Blastopirellula sediminis: one gene and its partner. Each later gene encodes a partner of the first gene's protein in a complex. Links are inferred from orthologs where the notes say so. Each region holds a gene or a part of one and is shown on either strand. Other genes may lie near its edges.

Region 1 (4,855 bases):
GCTACGCAATCGCGGGCAAACGATCGGCGAAGTCGCTGGCCGTCTGATCAATCCACGGGCAAAGTTCCTGTTCCTGATGGTCCTGGCTTTGGCTCTGACCGTGGTGTTGGCGATCTTCGGTCTGGTGATCGCCCTCATCTTCGCCAAATATCCGCAGTCGGTTCTCTCGGTCTGGGTCGAAGTTCCAGTCGCGATTGCGATCGGCTACTACGTTTGCCGCAAGGGAGGAAACCTCCTCTGGCCGTCGCTCGCCGCCCTGGTGGTGATGTACGGCGCGATCGTCATCGGCGTTTATTGGCTGCCGATCGACCTGACTCAGTTGCTGGGCGTGAACTTGTTGACCCCGGCCGAGATGCCGGCCGATGCGACCTGGTGGCAGTACTACGGCAACGCGGTCGTGATCTGGACGGTGATCCTGTTGATCTACTGCTTTATCGCGTCGGTAATGCCGGTCTGGACGCTGCTGCAACCACGCGACTACATCAACAGCCATGAGCTGGTTTTGGCACTCTTCCTGTTGGGGCTTGGCCTGGTTGTCGCTTCGCTTACCGGCGCCGCCAACTTGTTCGCCAGCGCCCCGCCGGTCGCCGAAAATATCCCGCTCGACGCTCCCCCGATTTTCCCGTTTCTGTTCATCACCATTGCGTGCGGCGCCTGTAGCGGCTTCCACTGCTTGGTAAGCAGCGGCACGTCGAGCAAACAGGTCGCCAACGAGAAGGACGCTCAGTACGTCGGCTACGGCGCCATGCTGCTCGAAGGAGCGCTGGCGGTCGTGGTAATTCTCGCCTGCTGTGCCGGCGTCGGCATGGGGCGTTACGAACGAACGCCGGATGGCACTTACCAAGCGGTGATGACGGCCGAAGGACAACCGATGGTCGGCCGCGCCTCATGGGAAGCTCGCTATGACGCTAGCGCCGGCTGGGCGAAGTTTAACAACCTGGGCAACATGGTCGGCGCGTTCGTCGACGGCGGCGCCAACTTCCTGACCGCGATCGGCATTCCGCTTCGCTTGGGTCTCGGGATCATGGCGGTGCTGGTCGCCAGCTTCGCGGCGACGACGCTCGACACGGCGACGCGACTCCAGCGATACGTCCTGCAAGAGCTATTCGCCTCCTCGCCGGTAACCAAGCCTCTCTCCGACAAATACATTGCGACCGGCATCGCAGTTGGTCTCGGCGGCCTGGTGGCGATCTTCGCCGGCAATTCGCCTGGCGCCGGTGGAATGCTGCTGTGGCCGCTGTTTGGCGCCGTCAATCAATTGCTAGCCGGGATGGCGTTGATGGTCACCATCTTCTATCTCTGGCGCCGCAAGATTCCGGTCTGGTTCGCATTGCCGCCGATGATCCTGATGCTTTTCCTGCCGGCGATCGCGACGCTGTGGAACATGTTCAATGGCGACACCGCCTGGTTTATCGAGAAGTACCCGCAACTGGCCTGGCTCGGAGAGTTCTTCCGCGGCGACACCGGCTTCTTCTGGAACGGCAAGTATCTCCTCTTCGGGTTTAGCGTCGGTACGCTGATCCTACAGGCCTGGATGATGGTTGAGGCGGTCCTGATGTGGCCGAAAGCCAAGGGCGTGCTCGAAGAAGCGCTGCCGCCGCTGACGGGAGCCGCTGAAGCAGGCGTAGCCCCCGAGTACGCGACGGCCGGCGGTCAAAACTAAGATGGCCGATCCGGGGAAGTCGGCGGCATGTCCTAACTGCCGACTTCCAATGGCGTTGCCAGAAGATTCGCAGACCGGCGAGATTGCCTGCCCGGTCTGCACGCTGGCGCTCTATTACGTTTGCCTGGAGGCAGACGGAGAAATGGCGCCGATGCTGATTCGGCAAGGTTCGATGCCGGTCTCCGATTGGCGCGAGCTCTGCCAATGCTTGCAGCGCCGCGATTCGCTGTCGACCGTCGACGCGGTACTCTTGCTCGAGGAGTACCGCGATACGCAATAGCGTTACTGGCGAAAGCTAGACGCGCTGCCCGGTCACCAGTTCGCGGAATCGCTCGAACAGGTACTCGCTATCATGCGGACCGGCCGAAGCTTCTGGATGGTACTGCACACTGAATGCAGGCAGCGTCTTGTGCTGCACGCCGGCGATGGTGTTGTCGTTCAGATTGCGATGGGTGATTTCCAGGCAATCGGGAAGCGACTCTTCTTCGACGGCGAAGCCATGGTTTTGCGACGTGATTTCGACCTTGTTGGTCGTGACGTCCAAAACGGGCTGATTGGCGCCGCGATGACCGAACTTCAACTTGAAGGTCTTCGCGCCGCAGGCCAGCGACAGCAGCTGATGCCCCAAGCAAATGCCAAAGATCGGCTTCTTGCCCAAGAGGCCTCGAATCGTTTCGATCGGGCCGACCAGCGGTTCCGGATCGCCAGGGCCATTCGACAGGAAGACGGCGTCTGGGTTTTGCGCTAGCACTTCTTCCGCAGTCGAAGAGCCAGGCATCACGGTTACTTTGCAGCCCATGTCCTGCAGATGCCGCGGGATATTCCATTTCATGCCGAAATCGAGAGCGACGACGTGCAGGTCAAGTTCGCTGCGCGATTTCTCGGCTCGATTTCTGTCCCCCATCTTCACCCACGGGCTCAGCTTTTCGCTCCAGTCAGATCCTTCCGCCGGCATGACCTCTTTCACAAGGTCACGGCCGACCAGACCGGCGCTGTTGCGAGCTTTTTCGACCAGCGAAGCGTCATCCAGGTCGATCGTCGAGAGAACGCCTTTCATGGCGCCACTGTTACGCAAGCGTCGAACGAGAGCTCGCGTATCGATCCCGGTGAGTCCAACGACGTTGTTTTCTTTCAGGAATTCGTCGAGCGACTTGTTCGCGCGGAAGTTGCTGACGCGTCGACTACATTCACGCACGATAAATCCGGACATGTGCGTCTTGGAGCTCTCCATGTCCTCGGTATTCACCCCGTAATTACCGATCTGCGTGTAGGTCATGGTCAAAATTTGGCCACGATAGCTAGGATCGGTCAGGATTTCCTGATAACCGGTCATCGACGTGTTGAAGCAAACTTCCCCGTCGACTTCTCCCTCAGCACCCAAAGAAAGACCAGTAAAAACGGTTCCGTCTTCCAGCGCCAGTTTCGCGATCGGTTGCGTCATTGCGTTATCGTCAGATTCTGTTTCAGGTGAATCGAATGCGAACTCTTTCTCAAACGGCAAGGTCGTTCTCTTCCTAACGACCGTCTGAGCCAAGCGTCGCTTAAAGTATTGCGGGTGCGAAGCCCGATATCCATCAGTACGGCTGTGGGTCTCCGGGCTTCGGTCCGGACAGCCAATTTGGGAGGACTCTTGTTTCGGCGAGCGAGAGTCCTCCTTTTTTCATGCGCCGGGGGCGCAAATTTGGGTCATTATAGGAATCTCCGCTAGCTCCGACTAGGACCAAGTCTTGTGCAGCTCGGCAATCTGGCCGATTCCCGCCCAAACAAAGAAAAAAGCCCCGAATCTTACGATTCGAGGCTCGAAATTTACGGGAATTGCGGTCTACTGCCCTCTTAGGACTGGGCACTGACCAGCTCTTTTTCTTCCTGCTTCAGGCAGCGACCGATCTGACGGACCGCCTGACGCAAGCGTTCTTCGTTTTCGACCATCGCCATGCGGACGTAACCTTCGCCGCACGGGCCAAAGCCGCTACCGGGGCTGACGGCGACGTCACCCTTTTCCAGCAGCATCATGGCGAAATCCATGGTATTCATCCGCTGCATCCAGACGTCCGGAATCTTCGCCCAGACGAACATTCCAGCTTTTGGCGGCGTCACGCCCCAGCCGAGTCGCGTCAGGCCGTCGACCAGCACGTCGCGGCGGCTCTCGTAAATGCGGCTCTGTTCTTCGACCGCGGCGTCCCCTTCGCGGAGAGCAACGATCGCGGCGATCTGGATCGCCTGGAACATGCCGTAATCGTAGTAACCCTTGATCGTGGCGAGACCTTTGATCATTTCGGCGTTGCCGGCACAGAAGCCGACGCGCCAGCCCGCCATGTTGTATCCCTTGCTCATCGTCGTGAATTCGACGCCGACCGACGACGCACCAGGCGCCGACAGGAAGCTGGGAGGCTTATAACCGTCAAAGGCGATATCGGCGTAGGCGAAGTCGCTAATCACCATGAATCCGTACCGCTTCGCCAGCTTCACCACTTCAACGAAGAACTCGGGCTCGACCGTCACGGTCGACGGGTTGTGGGGATAGCAGATGATCAGCAGCTTCGGTTTCGGATAAAGGTGTTCGCATGTGTAAGCGATATTTTGGAGAAACTTCTCGCTATCGCCCACTTCGAGCGCGATGACGTTCCCGGAAGCCAAGGCGACGGCATAGGTGTGCACCGGGAAATAGGGCGCCGGCACAATCGCGGTGTCGCCAGGGCCCATCATCGCCAGGCACATGTGCGAGAAACCTTCCTTCGAGCCAAGGCAGGCGATAATTTCCGACTCAGGGTCCAGGCGTACGCCGTATTTTTTCAGGTACTTGCCGGCGACTTCACGGCGCAAGTTGCGAATGCCGTTCGACTTGCTGTAGCCATGGTTCCGCTCGTCCCGGACCGCTTCGCACATCTTTTCCATGACGAATTCTTGCGGCGGATCGGACGGGTTCCCCATCCCCAGGTCGATGACGTCATGTCCGGCGACCCGCTTTTCGTACAACAAGGCGTTGATGCGGCCGAACATGTAAGGGGGCAGGCGGTAAACGCGCTGCGCATATTCGACTTTAAAGGGGGTCTCGCCACCGATGGGGTGGCCGGATTCGGAGCTCATGGACCTAAACCTGATAAACGCCGCATAGCGGCAAATGCGTAAATGGAAATCGGCCGCGGAAACGTTAATTCTAAGAATCGGCAACCTAGTAGGAAAGGACGACTT
Region 2 (5,686 bases), on another replicon or contig:
GACTGCGGCCGCCGTTTCGGCTTCTTCCTTGCGCTGTTGATGAATTCGAGCGCTAGTGCCGCTGGTCTTTTCGCTCTGGTCCTTTCTGGCGCCAAGCAATATCCGCGGAACGCCCCCTTGCGCAGCGGAACGTTTGCCGGCGCTATTGCGTCGCGCTTGGCGCTCGGCGGAGGCCTGCTCTCGTTTGGCGATGTCCGCGGCTTGCTTTTCGGCATGGGCCAGATCTTGTTCGGCGGCGGCAAGCTCTTGCGATTTTCGCTCGCGATAGAAACTCCACGGGCCGCCATAGCGCGCAGCGCCCAACGCAGTCAGCTCGACGATCGCATCCATCGTCTCCAGCAACTCGCGATCATGACTAACGACGATCGCGCCGCCGCGCCAATCGGATAGTAGTTGGCTAACGGCGGCGCGACCGTCGCGATCCAAATTGTTGGTCGGTTCGTCCAGCAGCAGAAAGTCAGGCTCGGCGAAGATCAGGGCGGCGAGTCTCGCCCGCGTTTGTTGTCCGCCAGAGAGAGAAGTGAGCGTCGTCTCGGCGGGAACGTCGAGGCCGACGCGCTGAAGGGCGACGTCGATCTGCGTCAGCAACATCCAGTCAGCGTTCGCCAGGTCCGATTCGGAGCCGGCGCCTTGTTCAATCCGGATCAGCGCCGCGAGTTCAGCGGCAATCCCAAATAGATCGGCGATCGTTTCGCCTGGCGTCGGACTGACCGCTTGGCGCAGCATACGAATGCGGCCGGAAGCCGCGACATTGCCCGCAGTCGGTGCAAGTTCGCCAGCGATTAGTTTCAGCAGCGTCGTTTTGCCGACGCCGTTACGCCCAACCAGGCCAACTTTTTCTGGGCCGAAATGGAAGTTGAGATTGGCGAACAGCGAGCGGCTATCAGGCGTCGACCACGCGAGATCGTGGAGCGAGATGGAAGCGGGCATGCGGAAATCCTGCGGCGGAATATGCGTTGACGGTCATCGCGATGAACAATTCCGACAGCAGGTACATGTCTGATTCCTTGAGTTGGGGATTCGATGGACGCTAGGACAAGCGGAGCGTTATAGAGGTTCGCGCTGATTTGGACGAACGTTGACGGGGGCGCCATGGCCACGGCGCCCATTAATTGCCCCAACGAAAAAGGCCCTCCTAGCCGAAGCTAGCAGGGCCTTGTTTTCAATTTTGAAAATGATCGCTTAGCTGCCGCGCATCTTGCGGAAACGATCTTGCAGCGACAGGACGTTCATCTCGCCGTTGCGGAGCGCTTCCATCGCTTTGGCGGCCGCTTCGGCTGCCTGGATGGTGGTGATGCACGGGACGCCATGTTGCACGGCGGCGGCGCGGATGCGACCTTCGTCGGTACGAGCTCCCTTACCGCTGGGCGTATTCATCACCAGCGAAACGGCGCCGTCGATCAGCAGGTCGATCAGGTTCGGATGCCCTTCGGCCAGCTTCTTGATCTGTTCGACTTGCAGACCTTCTTCGCGGAGACGCTTGGCGGTTCCTTCGGTGCAAACCAGTTGGAAGCCGAGCGAGTCGAGTCGCCGCGCGATCTCGACGATGTGCTCTTTGTGCCGCGGCGAAACGCTGAGGAAGATCTTGCCGTCTTCCGGCTGCGGCAACAACACGCCGGCTGCGAGCTGGCTCTTGGCGAAGGCGATCGAGAAGCGTTCGCTGATCCCCATCACTTCGCCGGTCGAACGCATTTCGGGACCGAGGACGATGTCGACGCCGCTGAACTTGCGGAACGGGAAGACCGATTCCTTGATCGAGACGTGCGCCGGGATCGGCTCGGTGGTGACTCCCAGTTCGGGCAGCGTCATGCCGGTCATCACCTTGGCGGCGACCTTGGCGACTTGCATGCCGGTCGCTTTGGCGACGAACGGAACGGTGCGGCTGGCGCGGGGGTTCACTTCCAGCACGTAGACGTTCATCTTGCCGTCTTCCTGCTTGACCGCGAACTGCACGTTCATCAGCCCGATCACCTTCAGCTTGAGCGCCATGGCGATGGTCGCTTCGCGAATTTCTTTCACGACCGGACCCGGCAAGCTGTAAGGAGGAATCGCACAAGCCGAGTCGCCGGAGTGGACGCCCGCTTCTTCGATATGTTCCATCACGCCGGCGACGACGACGTTCTCGCCGTCGCAGATGCAGTCGACGTCGACTTCGGTCGCATCTTCCAGGAAGCGGTCGATCAGCACCGGCTGACCTTGCGCGACGAGGAACGCTTCGGCGACAAACCGCTCGAACTGCTTGTCGTCATAGCAGATTTCCATCGCGCGGCCGCCGAGCACGAAGCTGGGACGAACCAACGACGGATAACCGACCTTGGCCGACTCGGCGCGCGCCTGGGTCATGTTCCGTGCGATCGCATTGGCCGGCTGCTTCAAACCTAGTTGATGGAGCAACTGTTGGAACTTCTCGCGATCTTCGGCCGCTTCGATCGTGTCGACGCTGGTGCCGATGATCGGCACGCCGGCGGTCGCCAAAGCGCGGGCCAGGTTCAGCGGCGTCTGACCGCCAAACTGCACGATCACGCCGTCGGGCTGCACCTTGTCGCAGATGTTCAGCACGTCTTCGGTCGTCAGCGGCTCGAAGAAGAGGAGGTCGCTGGTGTCGTAGTCGGTGCTGACCGTTTCCGGGTTGCTGTTGACCATGATCGATTCGATCCCCAGTTCGCGGAGTGCGAAGCTGGCGTGGCAGCAGCAGTAGTCGAACTCGATCCCCTGGCCGATGCGGTTGGGACCGCCGCCGAGAATCATCACTCGCTTCTTTTCCGGATTCTTGGCCGGCGTTTCGTCTTCGTCTTCGTAGGTCGAATAGAAGTACGGCGTGTAGGCTTCAAACTCGGCGGCGCAGGTATCGACCGACTTGTACGTGGCGACCACGCCCAATTCTTTGCGATACTTGCGAACTTCCAACTCGCTGCTGCTCAACAGCGTCGCAAGTTGGCGATCGGAGAAGCCGTACTGCTTCGCCTGCTTCATCTTCGGAGCGTCGACGGCGTCGAGCGAGCCGAGCGCGGCGAGTTCGTCTTCCAGCTCGACCAGCTGTTGCATCTGGTCGATGAACCACGGATCGATGAACGTCAGCTGGAAGATCTTTTCCAGCGACATGCCTGACTTGATCGCGTACCGCAGATACCAGGGGCGATCGGCGTTGGGGGTGCTGAGCTTGGCCCGGATTTCGTCGTCGGAAGGCTGCTCTTCGGTTCCCCAAAGGTCTTTGCCGTCGCAGCCGAAGCCGAAGCGTCCGACTTCGAGCCCGCGCAGCGCCTTCTGGAACGACTCTTTGAAGGTGCGGCCGATCGCCATCGTTTCGCCGACGCTCTTCATTTGCGTCGTCAGCGTGGCGTCCGCTTCGGGGAATTTCTCAAACGCGAACCGCGGAATCTTGGTGACGACGTAGTCGATCGTCGGCTCGAAGCAAGCGAGCGTCTCGCGGGTGATGTCGTTCGGCAGTTCGTGCAGGTGATAGCCGACCGCCAGCTTGGCGGCGATCTTGGCGATGGGGAAGCCGGTCGCCTTTGACGCGAGAGCCGAGCTGCGGCTGACGCGGGGATTCATTTCGATGACGATCATCCGGTCCGATCGCGGATCGACCGCGAACTGGATGTTCGAGCCGCCGGTTTCGACGCCGATTTCGCGGATGACGGCCAACGACGCGTCGCGCATCCGCTGGTATTCTTTGTCGCTGAGCGTTTGGGCCGGAGCGACGGTGATCGAGTCGCCGGTATGCACGCCGACCGGATCGAAGTTCTCGATCGTACAGATGATCACGACGTTGTCGGCGACGTCGCGCATCACTTCCATCTCGTATTCTTTCCAGCCGATCACCGACTCTTCGATCAACACTTCGCTGACCGGAGATTGATCAAGGCCGTTCCGCACGAGCGAGTCGAACTCTTCGCGGTTGTAGGCGATCGCCGAACCGGAACCCCCCATCGTGAAGCCGGGGCGAATCACCGCCGGCAGTCCGATCTGGTCGAGCACGGCGCGGGCTTCCTGGATCGTGTGAACCGTGCCGCCGCGGCAGACTTCGAGCCCAATCTTTTCCATCGCCGCTTTGAACTGCTCGCGTTCTTCGGCCTTGGCGATGACGGCGGCGTTGGCGCCGATCATTTCGACGCCGTACTTTGCGAGCACGCCGTGCTTGTCGAGATCCATCGCCAGGTTGAGCGCGGTCTGACCGCCAAGCGTCGGCAGCAGCGCGTCCGGACGTTCTTTGGCGATGATTTTTTCAACGACCTGCCAAGACAACGGTTCGATGTAGGTGCGATCGGCCATTTCCGGATCGGTCATGATCGTGGCCGGGTTGGAGTTCACCAACACAACCTCGTAACCTTCCTCCCGCAGCGCCTTGCACGCTTGAGTGCCGGAGTAGTCGAATTCGCAGGCCTGGCCGATAACAATCGGACCGGAACCAATGAGCAGGATTTTCTTGATGTCGTCGCGTCGCGGCACCGTCGTCCCAGTTCTGTTGAAAAAGACAAAGTGGGAAAGATCGCTCCACCCTCTGGGGGCGGTAGTTTGGGAGTAAAATCCCTCCAATTTAAACCCAGGAAAGAGCCGGGTACAAGCGGGAGGAGGAGGGGAATCTGTCGGGAATTCCCGCGAAGCGAAACTTCGCCTCCCAGCGACTCGCGCCGCTTGATCGAGCAAAGCGGAGTTAAGTTGGTTCTAGAAGCCATTGCGTGCGCGTAACGGTTTGCGGCGGCGAACATCAGAGGTTGCGACGCGGCGCGTGCGGAATACGTACCAAACGCCAAAAACGCCTGAGATTTTCCGGAAGGTCGAGTCTGTGCCGAAACGATGCCAATGGGCCGAGAGCCATCCACTGCTCAGCGCGTATCACGACCAAGAATGGGGCGTCCCGGAATATGACAGCCGAGCTCTCTGGGAAAAACTGTCGCTCGACGGCTTTCAGGCGGGACTTTCGTGGCTGACGATCTTAAGCAAACGAGATGCGTTTCGCGCCGCGTTCGCCGGCTTCGATCCCGAAAAAGTGGCCCGTTTCGGCAAGCGAGACGTCAATCGACTTCTGGCCGACGCCGGGATCGTCCGTTCGCGCGCCAAGATTGAAGCGACGATCCAGGGAGCTCGCATCTATCTAGAGATGCAAGAAGTAGGGGAGAACTTCTCCGATTTCGTCTGGGATCTGGCCGGAGGGAAGCCGATTCGCAACACCAGCGGCGTCGTACCGGCGAAGACGCCGCTCTCGGAAAAGATCTCCAAGGCGCTCAAGCAACGCGGGTTCAAATTCGTCGGACCAGTGATCGTTTATGCCTGGATGCAGGCGACCGGCATGGTCAATGATCACGCGGCCGATTGCTTTCGCCGGAAAGGGGTCGGGAAGGGATCGGATCGGCGTGGGGCGTAAAATGGCGCCTGGCGAATGGTGTTTTCTCGCCGTGGGGGTGAATTTTGTATGCGAAATTTGCTCCCAAGTTGTTCCTTCCCAACACGTTTCTTGCTGGTAGTCTGGTGGAAATACGTGATCTATTTGGGGGCGGGATTTGGTGAAATTCACCAGAAAAAGCTGCTTAAGTGACGCATTTGTCCCAGTTTTGGAGGTGAGCACCATTAGGCTGCCTCGAAGGGCGTAGTTGTAAGAATTTCAAGAATAATGATACCCGACCGTTTTAATCCCCCCACGTTGTACTTATAACGGAATGAATGGTCACAGGATGAGGGCAAGCGC

The links.
Region 2: the proteins of carA (region 1) and carB are in contact, whole or in part, in a solved structure (PDB 1KEE), measured with the Escherichia coli proteins. The link is inferred for Blastopirellula sediminis from one-to-one orthologs.

What each region holds. Positions count from the first base shown.
Region 1 is NZ_JAJKFT010000001.1:119,420-124,274, reverse strand. Bases 1,032-4,015 are described here. They hold carA (glutamine-hydrolyzing carbamoyl-phosphate synthase small subunit), read right to left. Parts: upstream 3,105-4,015; coding sequence 1,959-3,104; downstream 1,032-1,958. Other genes in these bases: LOC68_RS00540 (aminotransferase class I/II-fold pyridoxal phosphate-dependent enzyme), read right to left, coding at 3,497-4,015; LOC68_RS00550 (hypothetical protein), read left to right, coding at 1,713-1,943; LOC68_RS00555 (carbon starvation CstA family protein), read left to right, coding at 1,032-1,663. Outside these bases: more of carbon starvation CstA family protein, read left to right, coding at 1-1,031; more of aminotransferase class I/II-fold pyridoxal phosphate-dependent enzyme, read right to left, coding at 4,016-4,750. UniProt on the Escherichia coli protein: Small subunit of the glutamine-dependent carbamoyl phosphate synthetase (CPSase).
Region 2 is NZ_JAJKFT010000010.1:1,287,429-1,293,114, forward strand. What follows is about bases 983-4,797. They hold carB (carbamoyl-phosphate synthase large subunit), read right to left. Parts: upstream 4,450-4,797; coding sequence 1,183-4,449; downstream 983-1,182. Other genes in these bases: LOC68_RS16940 (DNA-3-methyladenine glycosylase I), read left to right, coding at 4,787-4,797. Outside these bases: ABC-F family ATP-binding cassette domain-containing protein, read right to left, coding at 1-930; more of DNA-3-methyladenine glycosylase I, read left to right, coding at 4,798-5,365. UniProt on the Escherichia coli protein: Large subunit of the glutamine-dependent carbamoyl phosphate synthetase (CPSase).